2 regions of the Enterococcus sp. CR-Ec1 genome follow, and region 2 is predicted to be linked to the other one. Evidence: predicted binding sites of a transcription regulator. Region 2 holds the regulator's gene; the other holds the start of a gene.

Region 1 (9,247 bases), 1.2 Mb from region 2:
AAAAAACGTGTATATTCCTGCATGGTTTATTGCTTTCCAATTAGATGGCGATGACACCATTCAAATCGAAACGGTCAATGCCTTCAGCAATCGGATCATCACGAATAATGCCGTTCAAAAGGTAGAAAATCCATAAAAAAGCGGGTATAATGGAACTCGTTGAAACAACCAGAGAGGAAGTCACGTAAACCATGATGAAGGAAAATGCCTTTCAAGTAAGTATTCTAGCCAGCGGAAGCTCAGGGAATTCGCTCTATATCGAAAGCAATAAAAAGCGGATCTTAGTGGATGCCGGTTTGAGCGGCAAGAAGATCACTTCATTATTGGATGAAGTAGGGCGCAAACCAGAAGACTTGGACGCCATTCTTGTGACCCACGAACATCGGGACCACATCCACGGTGTTGGAGTACTGGCACGAAAATACAAACTTGATGTCTATGCGAATACAAAAACATGGCAAGCGATGGATCCAATGATCGGTAACGTCGCTGTCGAACAAAAACATATCTTTGAAATGGGAAAAGTGCTGACCTTGGGTGACTTGGACATTGAAAGCTTTGGCGTCTCTCACGATGCTGCAGCGCCGCAATTTTATCGTTTCCATAAAGACGGCAAATCATTCGTGATGTTGACGGATACCGGTTATTGCAGCGATCATGTGCGAGGCATTATCAAAGGCGCCGATGCGTACCTTGTGGAAAGCAACCATGACCTAGAAATGTTGCGAATGGGTCCTTATCCATGGAGTCTCAAGCAGCGGATTCTTGGAGATCGCGGTCACTTATCGAATGAAGATGGCGCACTTGTCATGACGGATATCTTGACCGACAACACCAAACGGGTCTATCTTGGTCATTTAAGTAAAGAAAACAACCTGAAAGAGTTGGCGCACTTAACGATGGTCAACACCATGAAAGAACATGATCTAGGTGTTGGAGAAACGTTTGAAGTCTTTGATACCGATCCTGACAAAGCGACGGAATTATTTGCGATCTAATCGATCATCAGAGCGATGAATTTGTTGGGTGGAGGCAGTGGGATGTTTGATGAAGAAAAAATCAAGACTTTGAACGAGCTTGAAATGGCAGTTTATAAATACATTGTCCAGCATTTTGAAGAGATCGATCAGCTGACGATTCGCGAATTGTCAGCTGCATGCCACGTCTCAACGTCGACGATTTTACGATGTATCACGAAATTGGGCTATCGTGGATATTCAGAGTTAAAGTATGCAATCTGTCAAAAAAAGGAACAAGACGCACGAGCGTTTGATCTTTTCTATGATGCAACGATTCAAGTCAATACATTCTTAAAAAAAGTCAATAATGAAGATTACCGTAAGTTTATCCAACCGGCAGTAGAATTGATTCTTTCCGCACGCCATGTGGCGTTTTCCGGTATCGGCACAAGCGGCATTCTGGGCACCTATGGCAGTCGCTATTTTGCCAACTTAGGCATTAATGCTTATAGCATCGTTGATCCCTTTTTGCCAGTACCGTCTCGTGGAATGGAAAATACGTTAGCGATCATTTTATCGGTGTCGGGTGAAACCATTCAAATGATCAAGCAAACGGAAGACTTCAAACGCTATGGAGCAAAAGTACTCAGCATCACCAATGATGAAAAATCGACGATCGCCCAAATGGCGGACTACAATATATCGTATTATATGCCCGTCGTAAGTGGCGGAAAAGAAGTCGATTTGAACCTGACAACGCAAGTCCCGGTGATTACACTGATCGAACTTTTAGCCCATCAAGTCTACAAGCAAATCTAAGCGATCGTAAAAAAACAGCTTCGGCTGTTTTTTTTGTTGGAACATGTTTCATAACTTAGAAAAGCTATAGGCAAGGGGAATATTATCCATTAAGATTTATTTGTAAGCGAATTCACTGGCCGGTGGATGGAATTTTATTTTAGGAGTGATGTGAGATGAACGAATGGATCAATGAGAAATTATTACCCCCAATATTAAAATTTGTTAATACGAAAGCAATCACTGCATTAAGAAACGGTATGCTTTATACGATGCCCTTTTCAATCGTAGGATCGATTTTCCTGCTATTAGCAAACTTTCCCGTCCAGTCGATTGCGGATTGGGTAACGAATAGTGGCTTAGGTGAATACTTCAACCAAGCCTATGGCGCCTCTTTTGCAATTATGGCTTTTTTCGCCGTAATGGGTATCGCCTATTCGTATGTAAAAGCAGAAGGTTACGAAGGACTCCCAGCAGGAATGATTGGTTTAGTTATTTTCTTATTAACTATGGAGTCAAGTGTAACGGATGCTGAAGCAAATGTGACCATCGCAAATGTCATTGATAAAACATGGACTGGTGGACAAGGCATGATCAGTGCCATCTTAGTAGGGCTTTTTGTGGGTTGGGGCTATACTTGGTTCTTAAAACGCGACATCCGGATCAAACTGCCAGAACAAGTACCCACCAATGTTGCAAACTCATTTACAGCGTTGATTCCGGCAGCTGTTTTGACGACCATCGCATTAGGCATTTATGTTTTCTTTGATAAAGTCTTTCAGACAACCGTGGTCGAATGGATCTACACCGTGATTCAAAGTCCAATGCAAGGTGTGACGGATTCTCTTGGCGGTGCAATGATGCTAGGCTTCTTAGTACCATTCTTGTGGTTCTTCGGGGTTCATGGTTCGACGATCGTGGGCGGCATCATGGGGCCGATTTTACAAGCCAATTCATTAGCAAATACGGCTATTCTTGAATCTGGTAAAGCATTGACATTGGAAAATGGGGGACACATCGTGACCCAACAGTTTTTAGATCAATTTATGACGGTAACTGGTGCAGGAATGACAATTGGCATCGTGCTATACATGGTTGCTTTTGCCCGTTCAGCGCAGTTCAAACAATTAGGACGTCTCTCCCTGATCCCAGCATTCTTTAATATCAATGAACCAATTATTTTTGCGACACCGATCGTCATGAACCCAATCATGGTCTTACCATTTATTTTGACACCGATGGTTTCAGGCGTGATCACGTATTTTGCACTTTATACCGGTATCGTACCGTTATTTACTGCTGTGCAAGTTCCGTGGACGACCCCGCCGATCATTTCAGGATTTCTAGTAGGGGGCATCCGGACCGCTATTTTACAATTTGTTGTTTTAGCAATCGGCTTCTTTATTTACTATCCTTTCATTCGTAAGGTCGATAGTTTGAACTATAAACAAGAAACAGAGATCGTTTAATACCAAGGAAGCAGGTTGAACAGAAATGAATAAACTTAGAAACGATTTTTTATGGGGTGGCGCAGTCGCTGCTCACCAATTGGAAGGCGGCTATCGTGCGGGTGGAAAAGGCGTGAGTGTCGCTGATGTCATGACTGTAGGAGGCAACGGAATTTCTCGCCGAATCACGGAAGGTATCCAACCGGGCGAAAGCTATCCCAATCATGAAGCGATCGATTTTTATCATCGGTATCCTGAAGACATCAAGCTTTTTGCCGAATTAGGGTTGAAGTGCTTCCGAACATCGATTGCCTGGACCCGTATTTTTCCAAAAGGTGATGAACGCGAGCCAAATGAGGAAGGCTTGGCCTTTTATGATCAATTATTCGATGAGTGTTTACGCTATGGCATTGAGCCGGTTATTACCCTTTCTCACTTTGAAATGCCCTATCATTTAGTTACCGAATACGGAGGTTGGCGTAACCGTAAGTTGATCGATTTGTTTGTCCGCTTTGCAGAAGTTTGTTTTACGCGCTATCAAAAGAAAGTGAAGTATTGGATGACTTTCAATGAAATCAACAATCAAGCAAACTACAAAGAAGATTTTGCGCCGTTTACCAATTCCGGTCTGTTCTTTACCGAAGGAGAAGACCGAGAAAAAATCATGTACCAAGCAGCCCATTACGAACTCGTTGCTAGTGCGAAAGTGGTGGCGCTAGGGCATGCAATCAATCCTGCGTTTCAAATCGGATCGATGATCGCGATGTGTCCAATCTATCCGTATTCTTGCAATCCCAAAGACATGATGGCAGCCACGGTGGCCATGCAGCGCCGCTATTGGTTTTCAGATGTGCATGCCCGTGGACACTATCCGAGATATATGCGCAGCTATTTTGAGAGAAAACAATTTGATTTAGATATCACCCCTGAAGATGAAGCAATTTTGGCAAAAGGTTGTGTTGACTACATCGGCTTTAGTTACTATATGTCTTTTGCGATCAAAGGTAAGGAAAATGATCCAACCTATGACTATGATGAGAGCCAAGATCTGGTGGATAATCCCTATGTTGATGCTTCCGAATGGGGCTGGCAGATTGATCCCGAGGGCTTACGCTATGCCATGAATTGGTTCAACGAACGCTACGAATTGCCGCTCTTCATTGTAGAAAATGGCTTTGGTGCCGTAGATACAGTGGAAGAGGATGGGCAGATCCATGATGACTACCGTATTGATTACCTGAAAGCCCATATCGAAATGATGAAAGAAGCAGTAGCTTATGATGGCGTCGACTTATTGGGTTATACACCGTGGGGCATCATTGACTTGGTTTCTGCTGGTACAGGGGAAATGAAGAAACGCTACGGTGTGATCTATGTGGACAAAGACAATGAAGGAAATGGGACCCTTGATCGTCGGAAGAAAGATTCATTTGCATGGTATCAGCAAGTGATTGCGTCCAATGGCATGAAGGTATAAAGAAAAAAAACGTTACGCAAAATTTCTGCGTAGCGTTTTTTTCTTTAGGGCATTTGGATATAGCCGTAATGAAGCAACAACTGAATAATAATAACTAAAGTGTTCATTCCCACATGGGTAATCATGGAAGTCCAAATGCTGCCGGTCAAGGCATAAAGCCCAGAAAAGAACAGTCCTAAGAAAATATAGACTAAGAGATGATTGTCATTATGGGCAAAGGCAAAGGCTACAGCGCTGACCACTACACCGACCCAAACATTGCTGTATTTCCCAATGATGCCAACTAAGGCTCTGCGGAAGACAAATTCTTCCATAATTGGTCCACCAACCATTGCCGCGAGGGCGAACAGTGGGTTTTGCAGCACAATAGCAATGATATTTTCGGTATTTTGCGAAGCACTGACTTCACCGAAAAGCGATTCGATAAAAATGGCTAGATTTTGCAACAAGATCGCTGCAATAATACCTGTCAGTCCATAAATAAGAATCGATGAAATTTTTGATCTTTTGTGTTCAAACGATAACGGTTCCGTTTGTTTGAAATACAAGAAAAACATGATCGCAGCACCAACTAAATAACCAATCGTTGTTGCGGCCACTTGATGTCCGCTAGGGATGAAGGCGATCGGTAGAAAAAAGACGATGCCGTAAGTAAGAATCGTGGACAAAGAATATTTTGATAAAGACATAGTTGTTTCCTCACACTCCTTTGCTTCATTATAGACTAGGTTGCTTCTAGAAACAAAAAATCCTACTATTTTTATCAATCAAATAGAAATGCAAAAAAAATTTAGCAAAAGGCTTGCAAAAATTTGGGAAAATGAGTAATATTGAAACTGTAAGTTAGCACTCGATACAAGAGAGTGCTAATACTAAATTCTATAACATTCATTGGAGGGATTTATCGTGTTAAGACCATTAGGTGATCGTGTGATTATCGAAGTCGCAAAAGAAGAAGAAAAAACTGTAGGCGGAATCGTGCTTGCATCAGCAGCAAAAGAAAAACCACAAACGGGTACCGTTATTGCAGTCGGCGAAGGACGCACGCTCGAAAACGGTGAAAAAGCTCCTGTTGCTGTCAACGTTGGCGAACAAGTAATGTTTGAAAAATACGCTGGCACAGAAGTGAAATATGAAGGAACAGAATATTTGATCGTTGCTGCAAAAGATATCATTGCAGTAGTAGAATAAGAAAAATAAAAAATACTTGAGGTGATGAAATCATGGCAAAAGAAATCAAATTTGCAGAAGACGCACGCGCAGCAATGCTTCGTGGGGTAGATAAATTAGCAGATACAGTAAAAGTAACCTTAGGTCCTAAAGGTCGTAACGTGGTTTTAGAAAAATCTTACGGTTCACCATTGATTACAAATGACGGTGTAACGATCGCTAAAGAAATCGAATTAGAAGATCATTTTGAAAACATGGGCGCAAAACTTGTTTCTGAAGTCGCTTCAAAAACAAACGATATCGCTGGTGACGGAACAACGACTGCTACGTTATTGACACAAGCAATCGTTCGTGAAGGATTGAAAAATGTCACCGCTGGTGCGAACCCATTAGGTATTCGTCGTGGGATCGAAATGGCAACAAAAGTGGCTGTAGAAGAGCTACACAACATTTCATCAATCGTTGATTCAAAAGAAGCAATCGCACAAGTTGGTGCTGTTTCTTCTGGTAGTGAAAAAGTTGGTCAATATATCGCTGATGCAATGGAAAAAGTCGGCAATGACGGTGTTATCACTATTGAAGAATCAAAAGGGATCGAAACAGAATTAGATGTTGTGGAAGGAATGCAATTTGATCGTGGGTACTTATCACAATACATGGTAACTGACAACGATAAAATGGAAGCAGCGTTAGAAAATCCATACATCTTGATCACTGACAAAAAAATCTCTAACATCCAAGATATCTTGCCATTGTTAGAACAAATCTTACAACAATCAAAACCATTATTGATCATCGCTGATGACGTTGATGGCGAAGCATTACCAACACTTGTCTTGAACAAAATCCGTGGAACATTCAACGTTGTCGCAGTGAAAGCACCAGGATTTGGTGACCGTCGTAAAGCAATGCTAGAAGACATTGCGATCTTAACTGGTGGTACAGTGATCACTGAAGACTTAGGTCTTGAGTTGAAAGATGCAACCATCGATAACTTAGGTCAAGCAAGCAAAGTGGTTGTGGATAAAGACAACACAACGATCGTTGAAGGTGCTGGTGAAAAAGAAGCAATTGACGCACGCGTTCAATTGATCAAAAACCAAATCGCTGATACAACTTCTGACTTTGACCGTGAAAAACTACAAGAACGCTTAGCAAAACTTGCTGGTGGAGTTGCAGTGATCAAAGTTGGGGCACCAACTGAAACTGAATTGAAAGAGTTGAAATTACGTATTGAAGATGCATTGAACGCAACACGTGCCGCTGTTGAAGAAGGCATGGTCTCTGGTGGTGGAACTGCCTTAGTCAATGTCATCAACAAAGTTGCAGAAATCGAAACAGATGGCGATGCAGCAACAGGTGTCAAAATCGTTTTACGTGCATTAGAAGAACCCGTTCGTCAAATTGCTGAAAATGCAGGCTACGAAGGTTCAGTCATCATCGACAAATTGAAAAACGCTGACTTAGGTGTTGGTTTCAATGCAGCAACTGGCGAATGGGTAAACATGCTAGAAGCTGGGATCGTTGACCCAACAAAAGTAACGCGTTCTGCATTACAAAACGCAGCTTCTGTTGCCGCATTATTGTTAACAACTGAAGCAGTCGTTGCCGACAAACCAGAACCAGCAGCGCCAGCAGCTCCTGCAATGGACCCATCAATGGGTATGGGCGGCATGATGTAAGCAAGCCTTGAGAACTCCTCTTTTGAGGGGTTCTTTTTTTGTACGATCAAAAAATACTTTAACACAGTAAAAGACAAAAAACCTCTCTTCTTAGTATTCTAAGCACCAAAGAATTGGTTCATTGCTTGAATAAAAGGAGAAAGGACTGGTAGATATGAGCTATCTATTTGTCTTGTAAAGGCAGCGTGTTTTCTAAGGAACCGTGAATTACAACCGTTCCCAAAATCCCTGGGCAAACCCAGTAATAAATTCATAAAGAGCCGGTAGGAGCACAGAAACACATAAGACGAGAAAGACCATTTTCTGAACAGCGGTTAATTGCTTGAGGAAATGGTTTTTTGTGAACAATAAATACGCGATACAGATAACGGCAAGTAGCTGCAATAAATCAAATAAAATGGACAAGAAAATCACCTTTTCTAATTAGATTATATGGATGTTAGAATGATGGATTGTCTTAGCATAGAGCAAAGGGTTGAATGATATTGTTCTGAGAAAACGTGAAGATCAACGTTTATAAAGAAACGGTATTTCGACCCCAAAGAATGCGAAGATACCGCTTAAAAGAAAGTAAGTCAATAAGCCTAAATAAAAAAGGACTTTCCAATTCAATTTCTTTTTCATTTGATCCACTCCTTTTGTGTATCATAGCATAAAAAAACGATAATATAAATAAATAATCTAAAGATGCAAATTTGCATTTTTCATCAAGTGTAAGCTCTCTCAAGCTACATTTTCGCTATCTTGAAAAACCTGAGCTAAAATAGAAAGAGGAACAAAATCATGGCTCACTTTGATTTTTTAAATGAACAACGAGTCGAAAGAAGGAGACATTTCTTTGAAAAAACCATGGATAAAACGCAAAAAGAAGCAAAACGAAAATGAATTATTAACGGAACAGTCCGTTCAAGTCGAGCAAAGTCAAACGAGAGAAGAGCTGCAAGAAGAAGCGGAGTTTACTTCTTTTTTTGCGGATGTCATGAAGCGAATGCCGAAAAAATCGGCTGCCCTTGTGATGAAAGGCTATGACGGATCAAAAGCCCAGGCGGAAAAAGTGTTAGCGAAAAGCAAGGATCAATTTGATCAGGTGTTTGAGGAGTTTTTGGTTGGCGTAGATGATGAAACGCGGAAAAAAGCCCACCGCACGATCCATGCGGCTTCTTTGACGGCGGCGATCATCGGCTGTTCACCGATTCCTTTTTCAGATGCAGTGTTACTTGTGCCGGTTCAAATGACGATGATGGCACGTTTGTATCGCATTTTTGGGCGAACGTGGCGTGAAGGGTTAGCGAAGAGTATCTCGAAAGAGTTAGTGGTGGTGAGTTTTGGACGCAGTGCCGTTGGCAATATCTTGAAATTTGTCCCAGCAGTAGGCACCGTTGCTGGAGCTGCGATCAATGCCAGTGTGGCTAGTGGTATCACCGAAGCATTAGGCTGGGTGACTGTCAAGATGCTGAATGATGGGGAAGATGTGTTTGAGCAAGTGATGTCCTTTAAAGGCCAATTTCACACGCTGTTCAATGCGTTGAAAGTTGGCAAGAAATCCAAGTAGGTCAAAAAGAAGAACGAAGCAGGTCCATCAAAAGACGACTTGCTTTTGTTGCTTCTTTTTCTTCACAGCAAAAAATACTTTTTAAGGAGTGAGTAAAATGAAACAACGAGTGACACGGGAAGAAGTCAAAGAACGGTTGGTCACCGATGCGTATTTTCAAA
Region 2 (9,247 bases):
ACGTATGTCATCATCTTTGGGGTCGTATTGTTGGCGTGGTTGCTGACTTTCTTAGTTCCCGCTGGAAAATTCAGTACACAAGAAATCGAGTATACCGATGCAAATGGGGAAATAAGTACCAGAACGGTCTTGATGCAAGATTCGTTTCGTTATGCCTACCCGTTAGATAACGAATACGTCTATCAACAGTTGAATCAATTGGAAGACGATCCACAAGAGTTGGAAGAATTAGATGTCGATCCTGAGGCTTTAGCAGCTGTTCTAGCTGAAGGGCCTAAAGAGTTGTCCCAGAGTCAATTAGATGAGGTGGGACTGACCGATGACACGCTTTACAGTCTTTACGGCGAAAAAATTTATGATACTTCTGAAAAACTGCACAAAACAGCCAAGGTTTGGGGAACTGATGACTTTAACGGTTTCGGCTTCTTAAATTTTGTTTTTGAAGGATTGGTTTCTGGTGATAAATACGGCTCAGCAGTTGGGATCGCAGCACTGATCCTAGTGGTCGGTGGTGCGTTTGGTATTATCATGCAAACCGGAGCGATTGATGCGGGGATCTTTGCATTTATCAGCAAAACTCGTGGATTAGAACGCTTGGCATTGCCGCTGTTGTTCTTTGCTTTTTCATTTGGGGGCGCTACCTTTGGGATGGCAGAAGAAGTCATTCCGTTTTCGATGGTCATGGTGCCTTTCGTGATCGCATTGGGGTATGATTCGATCGTGGCGGTCACCGTCACCTATGTCGCCTCCCAGATTGGAAATGCCACCTCGTGGATGAGTCCGTTTAGTGTGGCAGTAGCTCAAGGGATCGCAGGTATTCCCGTTCTTTCAGGCGCAACGTTCCGAATCATCATGTGGGTCGTGGTTACCGCACTATCCGCAGGGTACCTCATGATCTATGCCGAAAGAATTCGCAAGAATCCTGAGAAATCGCTAACGTATCAATCGGATGCGTATTTTAGAAATCATCTTGAAAAAACCTCCAGTGAGCAAAAACCATTTTTATTAGGTCATAAATTGATCTTGGTTGAAATGCTGGCGGTTTTGATCTGGATCGTATGGGGTGTGACGCAGAAAGGCTACTATATTCCCGAGATTGCTTCTCAATTCTTTGTTATGGGCTTAGGGGCAGGAATCATAGCGGTTCTTTTCAAATTAGAAAATATGGGCTTGAATGATGTGGCGAGTGCCTTTCAATCTGGTGCCTCAGAATTGGCAGGAACTGCAATCGTTGTGGGGATGGCCAAAGGGATTCTTCTGGTTCTCGGCGGTTCTGATGCCAATGTGCCGTCAGCGTTGAATACGATTTTGCACAGCATCGGCGGTTTGTTAAGCAATGTTCCAGCATTTATTGGTGCCTGGTTCATGTACATTTTCCAAAGCTTCTTCAATTTGATCGTGACTTCAAATTCAGGTCAAGCTGCATTAACCATGCCGATCATGGCGCCATTAGCCGATCTTTTAGGTGTCTCTAGACAGATCGCTGTCTTGGCTTATCAATTAGGCTCGGGCTTTATGGATGCCTTCACTCCAGTATCGGCAAGTCTGATCGGTGTCTTAGGTGTCGCAAGAATCGAATGGGTGAAATGGGCGAAATTCCAGATCAAAATGCAAGGTTTCTTATTTGTATTAGGAACCATTTTTATCTTTATTGCGGTCGCAATCGGCTTGCAATAAGAAGTAATCAGCCACAAGGAGGAAGCACTTATGAAGGTGATACGACAAGCAGAGGTTTACGCTCCTGACTATTTAGGAAAAAAAGATATTTTATTAAATGAAGACAAGATCATTGCTATTCAAGATTCGATTGAAGGAGGATTCTCAGGTGTTCCTCTTGAAGAAATCGATGGCACAGGGTTACTCGCTGTGCCCGGCTTTATTGACTGCCACTTTCATATCTTAGGAGGTGGCGGGGAAGGCGGCTTTCAAAACCGGACACCAGAAGTGAAATTGAGTCAATTGACCTCTGCAGGAGTAACGACAGTGGTTGGCTGTTTAGGTACTGACGGAGTAGGCAGAGATATGACTGCCTTGATCAGTAAGGCGCGTGGACTAGAGGCGGAAGGCATCACGACTTATCTTTATGACGGTTCGTATCGATTGCCTTTGGCGCCCGTCACGGATTCCATCATCCAAGATTTTTTGACTATCGATAAAATTATTGGTATCGGTGAAATTGCCGTTTCTGACCATCGTTCTTCACAACCAAGTTTCGAAGAATTTACCCGCGCGGTTGCGGATGCTCGTGTTGGTGGGATGCTTTCTGGAAAAGCAGGTATCGTAAACGTCCACTTAGGTGGAGGAAAGAAAAAATATGAGCTGCTTTTACGAACCATCGAAGAGACAGAGATTCCAATCAGCCAATTTTTACCGACACATGCCAATCGGACCAGCGAGCTTTTCGAAGCAAGTATTGCTTTTGCAAAAATGGGTGGAACGATCGATTTTACGGCGAGTGAAGATCCTGATTTCTGGGAAAAAGAAGACGATGAGGTTCGCTTCAGTAAAGGATTGAAACGTTTGTTAGCAGAAGGGATCGGGCTGGATCAATTTACCATGACCTCTGATGGGCAAGGCAGCCTCCCGTACTTTGATGAAAACAATCAATTCATAGGTCTGGGTGTCGGCAGTTCGCGAGCGCTGATGGTAGGCATTAAAGAAGCAGTCCAAAAAGAGCAGATTCCATTGGAGATCGCCATTCGAGCAATCACTTCCAATCCAGCGAAAGTATTGAAGCTTGATCAAAAGGGACGTCTTGCAGCAGGGATGGATGCTGATATTTGCTTGCTGAACAAAGACTCATTAGCAGTAGAAACGGTTCTAGCAAAAGGCAGAACAATGGTAGAAGAACAAGAAGTAAAAGTGTGGGGTACCTTTGAACAACTAACATAAGAAGAATTCAGTTTTAACAGACTAAGAAACGGTTGTTTTTCTAAACAGAGTTGTAGAAGAAAATAAGCAGCCCGATCCATGACCAGCATTTACTGGACTTGATCGGACTGCTTTTTTCAATTAAACGCAAGTATTCTTAAGCTTGCAACTCATCCAATTTCTTCATGTCTTCTTCAGAAATTTCAAAGTCAACTTTGGCATTGTCAGCAATGTATTCTTCATGAACGGATTTTGGCAATGGCAGAATGTCTTTTTGTAGCAAGTAACGAATTGAAAGTTGTGGAATAGATTTTCCATAGGCTTCAGCAATCGTCTTCACTGCATCGTTATCGAGTAAACGACCAGTAGCGATTGGTGAATAGCCTTCCACTAAAATTTCGTGCGCTTTGCAAAATGTCAATAGTTCTTCATTTGTGAGGCCAATATGGTAAATAAACTGGTTGACCATCGGTTTCACATCGCAATGATCAAAAATATTTTGCAAATCTTTTTGATCGAAGTTGGAAACACCAATCGATTTTACTTTTCCACTTAAGTAGGCTTCTTCTAATGCTTTCCAAACATCGATGTTTTCAAGATAAAAATCTTTGTTTTCTGGATTGTTTCCCATGATTTTCCAAGGACGAGGGGCATGGATCAAAATCAAATCGATATACCCTAAGTCAAGTTTTTTTAGAGAAGCATCAATGCTATCAACCGCTTCTTGGTAGGTCTTTAACTCAGCAGGTACTTTCGTGGTAACAAAAATTTCATCGCGGGCAACGCCTGAATCGCGCACAGCTTTCCCAACCGCTTCTTCGTTTTTGTAAGCTGCCGCTGTATCGACATGTCGATAACCATTTTGAATGGCAAATTTTGTTGCGTTGTAAGCATCTTCTGGAGAAGATTGCCAGGTTCCAAGGCCAATCTTAGGAATTGCCAGTTTGTTCTGCAAGGTAAATGTTTCTTGTAATATCACGTATCTCAACCTACTTTCATCGCTTTTTTTTGTTACATCTTCCATTATAAAACGTTTTCTTGTTTGAAACAAATCAGACGCTGAAACTTTTGAGGGAAATTGACTTTCAAAAGGATCTTTGATACATTATCAGCAACCTAAACACAGAAAGATGTGGAAAAAATGGATTTTGTTAAAGAAGATTTTGCCTATTATCGGCGCTCTTTTGAATTGATGTATCGCAGTTATTTCCGTAGAAGAATGATTGCCCTTGGTGTGGCGATTTTGATTATCTTAGGTTATTTACTTTTGTTACAAGAAAGTTTGCTTTTAAATATCATTTTGCTAGTTATATTGCTAGGCATAATGGCGTGGTTGGTTTCACTTTATCAGCGAGCGAGTGAGGTCGTACTTGCTTTCGAAGAAGAAAATCAGGTGCCGCAAATTCATCAACTGACAGAATTTGAGGATCATTATGCGTTCCAAATGAATGATGGAACAACGATGCGCGTGAAGAAAAACGGCAATCGCAACTTTCCTTCCAATAATAAGCAGTACACGTTGATGGCAGGCTATAAAAAAGTTTTCTTTGTGCAACAACCCTTGATGATTTTTTATTATGACCTCTTGGAGATGAAGTATGATGAAGCGTATCGTTTGAAACGAAACCGCCAAAACGGGTTCAATCGTTGGTCGCGTTATTTCAGTTTTCGCTCCTTTAAGGGATCGATTGGCAATGTCTTTCAATTCTTGCTGGGAAATATTTTCTTCTTATTTATTGCGTATCGGTTGATCCGCTATCTGATCGATATTTTGCTGCACATTTTATAACTGTTACCAAGGTGAAGATTCTCATCGTTTTCATAGACTGGTGAAAAAGATGATAGGACTTAATTTTTTTAAAAAGGTATACTTAAGTCAGATAAGACAAGCAATTGTCTTTCGTGAATAAGAGTCCTGCTCTTGTTAAGTAAGCCGTCAACAACAGCTTATCTATTGTGGCGCTAACAGTTTGGGGGAAGTGTTAGTTCTTGTAACAAACAGATTTTTTTCTGGGCGGGATAAGAACAAAAGCGGTATTTTACCGTACTTAATAAGAGTAGTGCTCTTTATTTTTTCTATGAATATTTAAAGACATCACTTCTTGGAAGTGGTGTTTTTTCTTGCTTAAAAATAGTCCAAGTGATAGGAGAATTCTAAGAACTATGCTACAATGAGTGCCGGTGCTCTCAGCGGTGGGAGCAAAAAAGAAGGTAGAGGAGAATTACTTAGGAATGCCTGAAGGTCAAACAATAAACGATCCATCTACAAAAAGCGCGCAAAATATTTCTGCGTATATACATATACCTTTCTGTGAACATATCTGCTACTACTGTGACTTCAACAAAGTGTTTTTAGAAGGGCAGCCAGTGGATGAGTACATCGAAGCGTTACTAAAAGAAATTGAGCTGACCCTCTTGCGTCAGCCTCTCAATGAGGCGAAAACGATTTATATCGGCGGCGGGACGCCAACGTCGCTTTCGGCGAACCAACTGGATCGATTGCTGTCAGGTGTGCATGAATTGCTGCCAACACACACAACCAAAGAGTTTACTGTGGAAGCAAATCCTGGTGATTTGAGTGAAGAAAAAATGCTGGTTTTGAAAAATCATCAAGTCAATCGCTTGTCGATGGGGGTCCAGACCTTTGATAATCGCTTGCTTAAAAAAATTGGCCGCAAGCATACCGCTGAAGATGTTTATTCAACTATTCAGCTGCTGGAAAAACATGATTTTCAGAATGTGACGATCGATTTGATTTATGCACTTCCGGGACAAAGCATAGAAAGCTTCCGTGATACACTGACGCGAGCGATTGATCTCGGGTTGCCTCACTATGCAATGTATTCTTTGATTTTAGAAAACAAAACCATGTTTATGAACTGGGTTCGCCAAGGGAGAATGGCACTGCCTTCTCAAGAAGCTGAAACGCAGATGTTTGATGAGGCGATCGCCGCGATGACAAAAGCTGGATTGAACCAATATGAAATCAGTAATTTTGCACGACCAGGGTATGAGTCCTTACATAATCTAGTGTATTGGAACAATGAACATTATTTTGGCTTTGGGGCAGGCGCCAGCGGGTATCTTGGACAGACTCGCTACAAGAACAAAGGTCCAATCCAGCATTATTTGAAACCATTACAGGAAAATCAGTTGCCAATCCACGAAATCGAAGAATTGACAACCAGCAATCAAATGGAAGAGGAACTGTTTTTAGGCCTTCGTAAAAAGGTCGGCATTTCAAAAATACAGTTTGCAGAAAAATTCGGGAAGTCTTTTCAGGAAATCTATGGTTCAACGAGCGAACAGTTGATTCAAAAAGGCTGGTTGGCTAGTCAAGGTGACCGTGTCTTTTTAACGAAAGCTGGGATGTTTATTGGCAACGAAGTGTTTGAAGCATTTCTCTTGGATGCAGAAAAATAAGAAAGAACGAGTAAGAGAAGTAGCCATTTCGTGCTGCTTCTTTTTTTGATTTCTTTTTTAGCACTCTCTTAGAAAGAGTGCTAAAAAAGTGATGCAAATACTTGACATTCCTAGCAAATATGGTATATTTATAATCGTGTTAGCACTTAATAGGAATGAGTGCTAACGGAGGAGTGGATAAAATGTTGACACCTAGACAACAAATGATTTTACACCTCATCATCCAAAATTATACGAATACTGGTCAGCCCACGGGCTCGAAGCGATTGATGGAAGATGGGGTTGAAGCTAGCTCTGCCACCATTCGTAATGAGATGAAGGCGCTGGAAGAAGCTGGACTTCTGTTAAAGACACATTCATCTTCAGGGCGTGTGCCGTCAATAAAAGGGTATCGCTATTACGTTGATCACTTATTGAAGCCATCGGAAGTTGACCAAAACGAAATTCAAACCATTCGTCATTCTTTTGGAAAAGATTTTCATGAAATCAATGAAATCATCCAGCAGTCTGCCACGATCTTGTCCAACTTGACTAGCTATACAGCGTTGTCTCTCGGGCCAGATATGAAGGAAAGGAAATTGACCGGTTTTCGAATCGTCCCATTGAATGCACGACAGATCATCGCGATCATCGTGACGGATAAAGGGAATGTCGAAAATCAAGTCTTTACTCTTCCTGAATCGATGAGCAGCGAAGATTTGGAAAAAATGGTAAGGATCATCAACGACAAATTGATCGGTGAGCCTCTAATGACGGTCTACCATCGTTTAAGAACAGAGATTCCTATGATTCTGCATAAGTATTTTCAAACGACTGACGGAATCGTTGATCTCTTTGATACGATGCTGAGCCACATTTTTGAAGAAAAAATCTTCGTCGGCGGGCGAATGAATCTTCTGGATTTTGAACCGACGCAAGATGTTAGTCAGTTCAAATCGATGTATTCATTTATGAAAAATGCAGATCAGCTGACACAGCTGCTGGCGCCAAGAGATTCTGCGATTCAAATCAGAATCGGCTCTGAGCTTGGCAATGACTTGTTACAAAATATGAGTCTGATCCAAGCTAGCTATGAAATCGAAGGTCATGGACAAGGAACGATCGCTTTATTAGGTCCATCAAGTATGCCGTATTCACGGATGTTTGGTTTGATGGAAGTTTTTCGAGGCGAGTTAGCAAAAAAATTGGCCGATTATTATCGCGCATTAGACGCTGCCAATGAATAAGCGGCAATGAAACAAATCGTAGAAGGGATGGTTGAAACGTGACGGAAAAAGAAGAGCGTTTAGATGAAGAATTAGATAAAACTGCTGAAGAAACCGCAGAAACAACTGAATCTTCAAATGAATCAACTGAAACTGAAGCACAGACTCCTCAACCAGAGGAAGAAACAGTGGAAAAAAGCGAATTGGAACTTTTGCAAGAAAAGAATAATGAATTGGAAGATCAATTCCTGCGTGCTCGTGCAGAGATCGCAAATATCACTTCACGTAACCGCAACGAGCGGGAACTTTTACAAAAATACCGCTCGCAAGATCTTGGCAAAAAACTGTTGCCAGCAATCGACAATTTGGAACGAGCGATGGCAGCAGATGTCGATCAAGACCAAGCGGCGAATTTGAAAAAAGGCGTTGAAATGGTTCTTGAAAGTCTGCGTCAAGCCTTAAAAGAAGAGGGAATCGAAGAGATTCCTGCTGAAGGTGCAATGTTCGATCCGAACTTGCATCAAGCGGTGCAGACTGTACCTGCCTCTGATGAAACACCGGCAGACACAATCGTTACTGTCTTGCAAAAAGGGTATAAATTGCATGATCGTGTCTTGCGTGCAAGCATGGTCATCGTTGCACAATAGTTCTTTCTATCTATAAGTAGATGTTTAAATTAAAAAAGGGAGTGTATTACTTATGAGTAAAATTATCGGTATCGACTTAGGAACAACAAACTCAGCTGTTGCTGTCCTTGAAGGCGGCGAAGCAAAAATCATTACGAATCCAGAAGGAAACCGTACCACACCTTCTGTTGTCTCATTCAAAAATGGTGAGATCCAAGTAGGGGAAGTTGCAAAACGCCAAGCAGTGACAAATCCTAATACGATTTCTTCTATTAAACGCCATATGGGTGAAGCTGGATACAAAGTAGAAGTTGAAGGAAAATCGTATACACCACAAGAAGTTTCCGCAATGGTTCTTCAATACATCAAAGGATTTGCTGAAGACTATTTAGGGGAAAAAGTTGAAAAAGCAGTCATCACTGTTCCTGCATACTTCAACGATGCACAACGTCAAGCAACCAAAGATGCTGGTAAAATTGCCGGTCTTGAAGTAGAACGGATCGTCAATGAACCAACTGCCGCAGCTTTAGCTTATGGGTTAGATAAAACAGATAAAGATGAAAAAATCTTGGTCTTTGACTTAGGTGGCGGTACTTTCGACGTATCGATCCTTGAATTAGGTGATGGCGTCTTTGACGTATTATCAACTGCTGGGGACAACAACCTAGGTGGGGATGACTTTGATAACAAAATCATCGATCACATGGTAGCAGAATTCAAAAAAGAAAACGGCATTGATCTTGGAAAAGACAAAATGGCTTTGCAACGTTTGAAAGATGCTGCTGAAAAAGCGAAAAAAGACTTGTCAGGTGTAACAAGTACACAAATCAGCTTACCGTTTATCACAGCTGGCGATGCTGGTCCATTGCACTTGGAAATGACCTTGACTCGTGCGAAATTTGATGAATTAACAGCAGACTTAGTAGAACGTACAAAAATTCCAGTACGTCAAGCTTTGAAAGATGCTGGTCTATCACAATCAGAAATCGACGAAGTGATCTTAGTTGGTGGTTCAACTCGTATTCCGGCAGTAGTTGATGCTGTACGTAAAGAAACCAATAAAGAACCAAACAAATCAGTAAACCCAGATGAAGTGGTAGCGATGGGGGCTGCGATCCAAGG

What was found. The regulator HrcA, encoded in region 2, represses chaperone genes, less so after heat shock. The targets are predictions, from matches to a motif close to TTAGCACTCNNNNNNNNNGAGTGCTAA.
Region 1: a site for HrcA is predicted at 5,526-5,552, ahead of groES (co-chaperone GroES). Genes of this name have one in related genera too.

Annotation. Positions count from the first base shown of each region.
Region 1 is NZ_CP025223.1:872,236-881,482, forward strand. Features, by position in the region: gene CXM95_RS04085 (two-component system regulatory protein YycI) at 1-136, shown strand, start outside; gene CXM95_RS04090 (MBL fold metallo-hydrolase) at 192-998, shown strand; gene CXM95_RS04095 (MurR/RpiR family transcriptional regulator) at 1,041-1,778, shown strand; gene CXM95_RS04100 (PTS sugar transporter subunit IIC) at 1,934-3,226, shown strand; gene CXM95_RS04105 (6-phospho-beta-glucosidase) at 3,252-4,682, shown strand; gene CXM95_RS04110 (CPBP family intramembrane glutamic endopeptidase) at 4,727-5,371, opposite strand; gene groES (co-chaperone GroES) at 5,589-5,873, shown strand; gene groL (chaperonin GroEL) at 5,906-7,534, shown strand; gene CXM95_RS04130 (YcjF family protein) at 8,340-9,086, shown strand; gene CXM95_RS04135 (hypothetical protein) at 9,184-9,247, shown strand, end outside.
Region 2 is NZ_CP025223.1:2,039,559-2,048,805, reverse strand. Features, by position in the region: gene yfcC (putative basic amino acid antiporter YfcC) at 1-1,677, shown strand, start outside; gene iadA (beta-aspartyl-peptidase) at 1,708-2,892, shown strand; gene CXM95_RS09805 (aldo/keto reductase) at 3,029-3,895, opposite strand; gene CXM95_RS09800 (hypothetical protein) at 4,013-4,660, shown strand; gene hemW (radical SAM family heme chaperone HemW) at 5,104-6,294, shown strand; gene hrcA (heat-inducible transcriptional repressor HrcA) at 6,477-7,520, shown strand; gene grpE (nucleotide exchange factor GrpE) at 7,559-8,146, shown strand; gene dnaK (molecular chaperone DnaK) at 8,199-9,247, shown strand, end outside.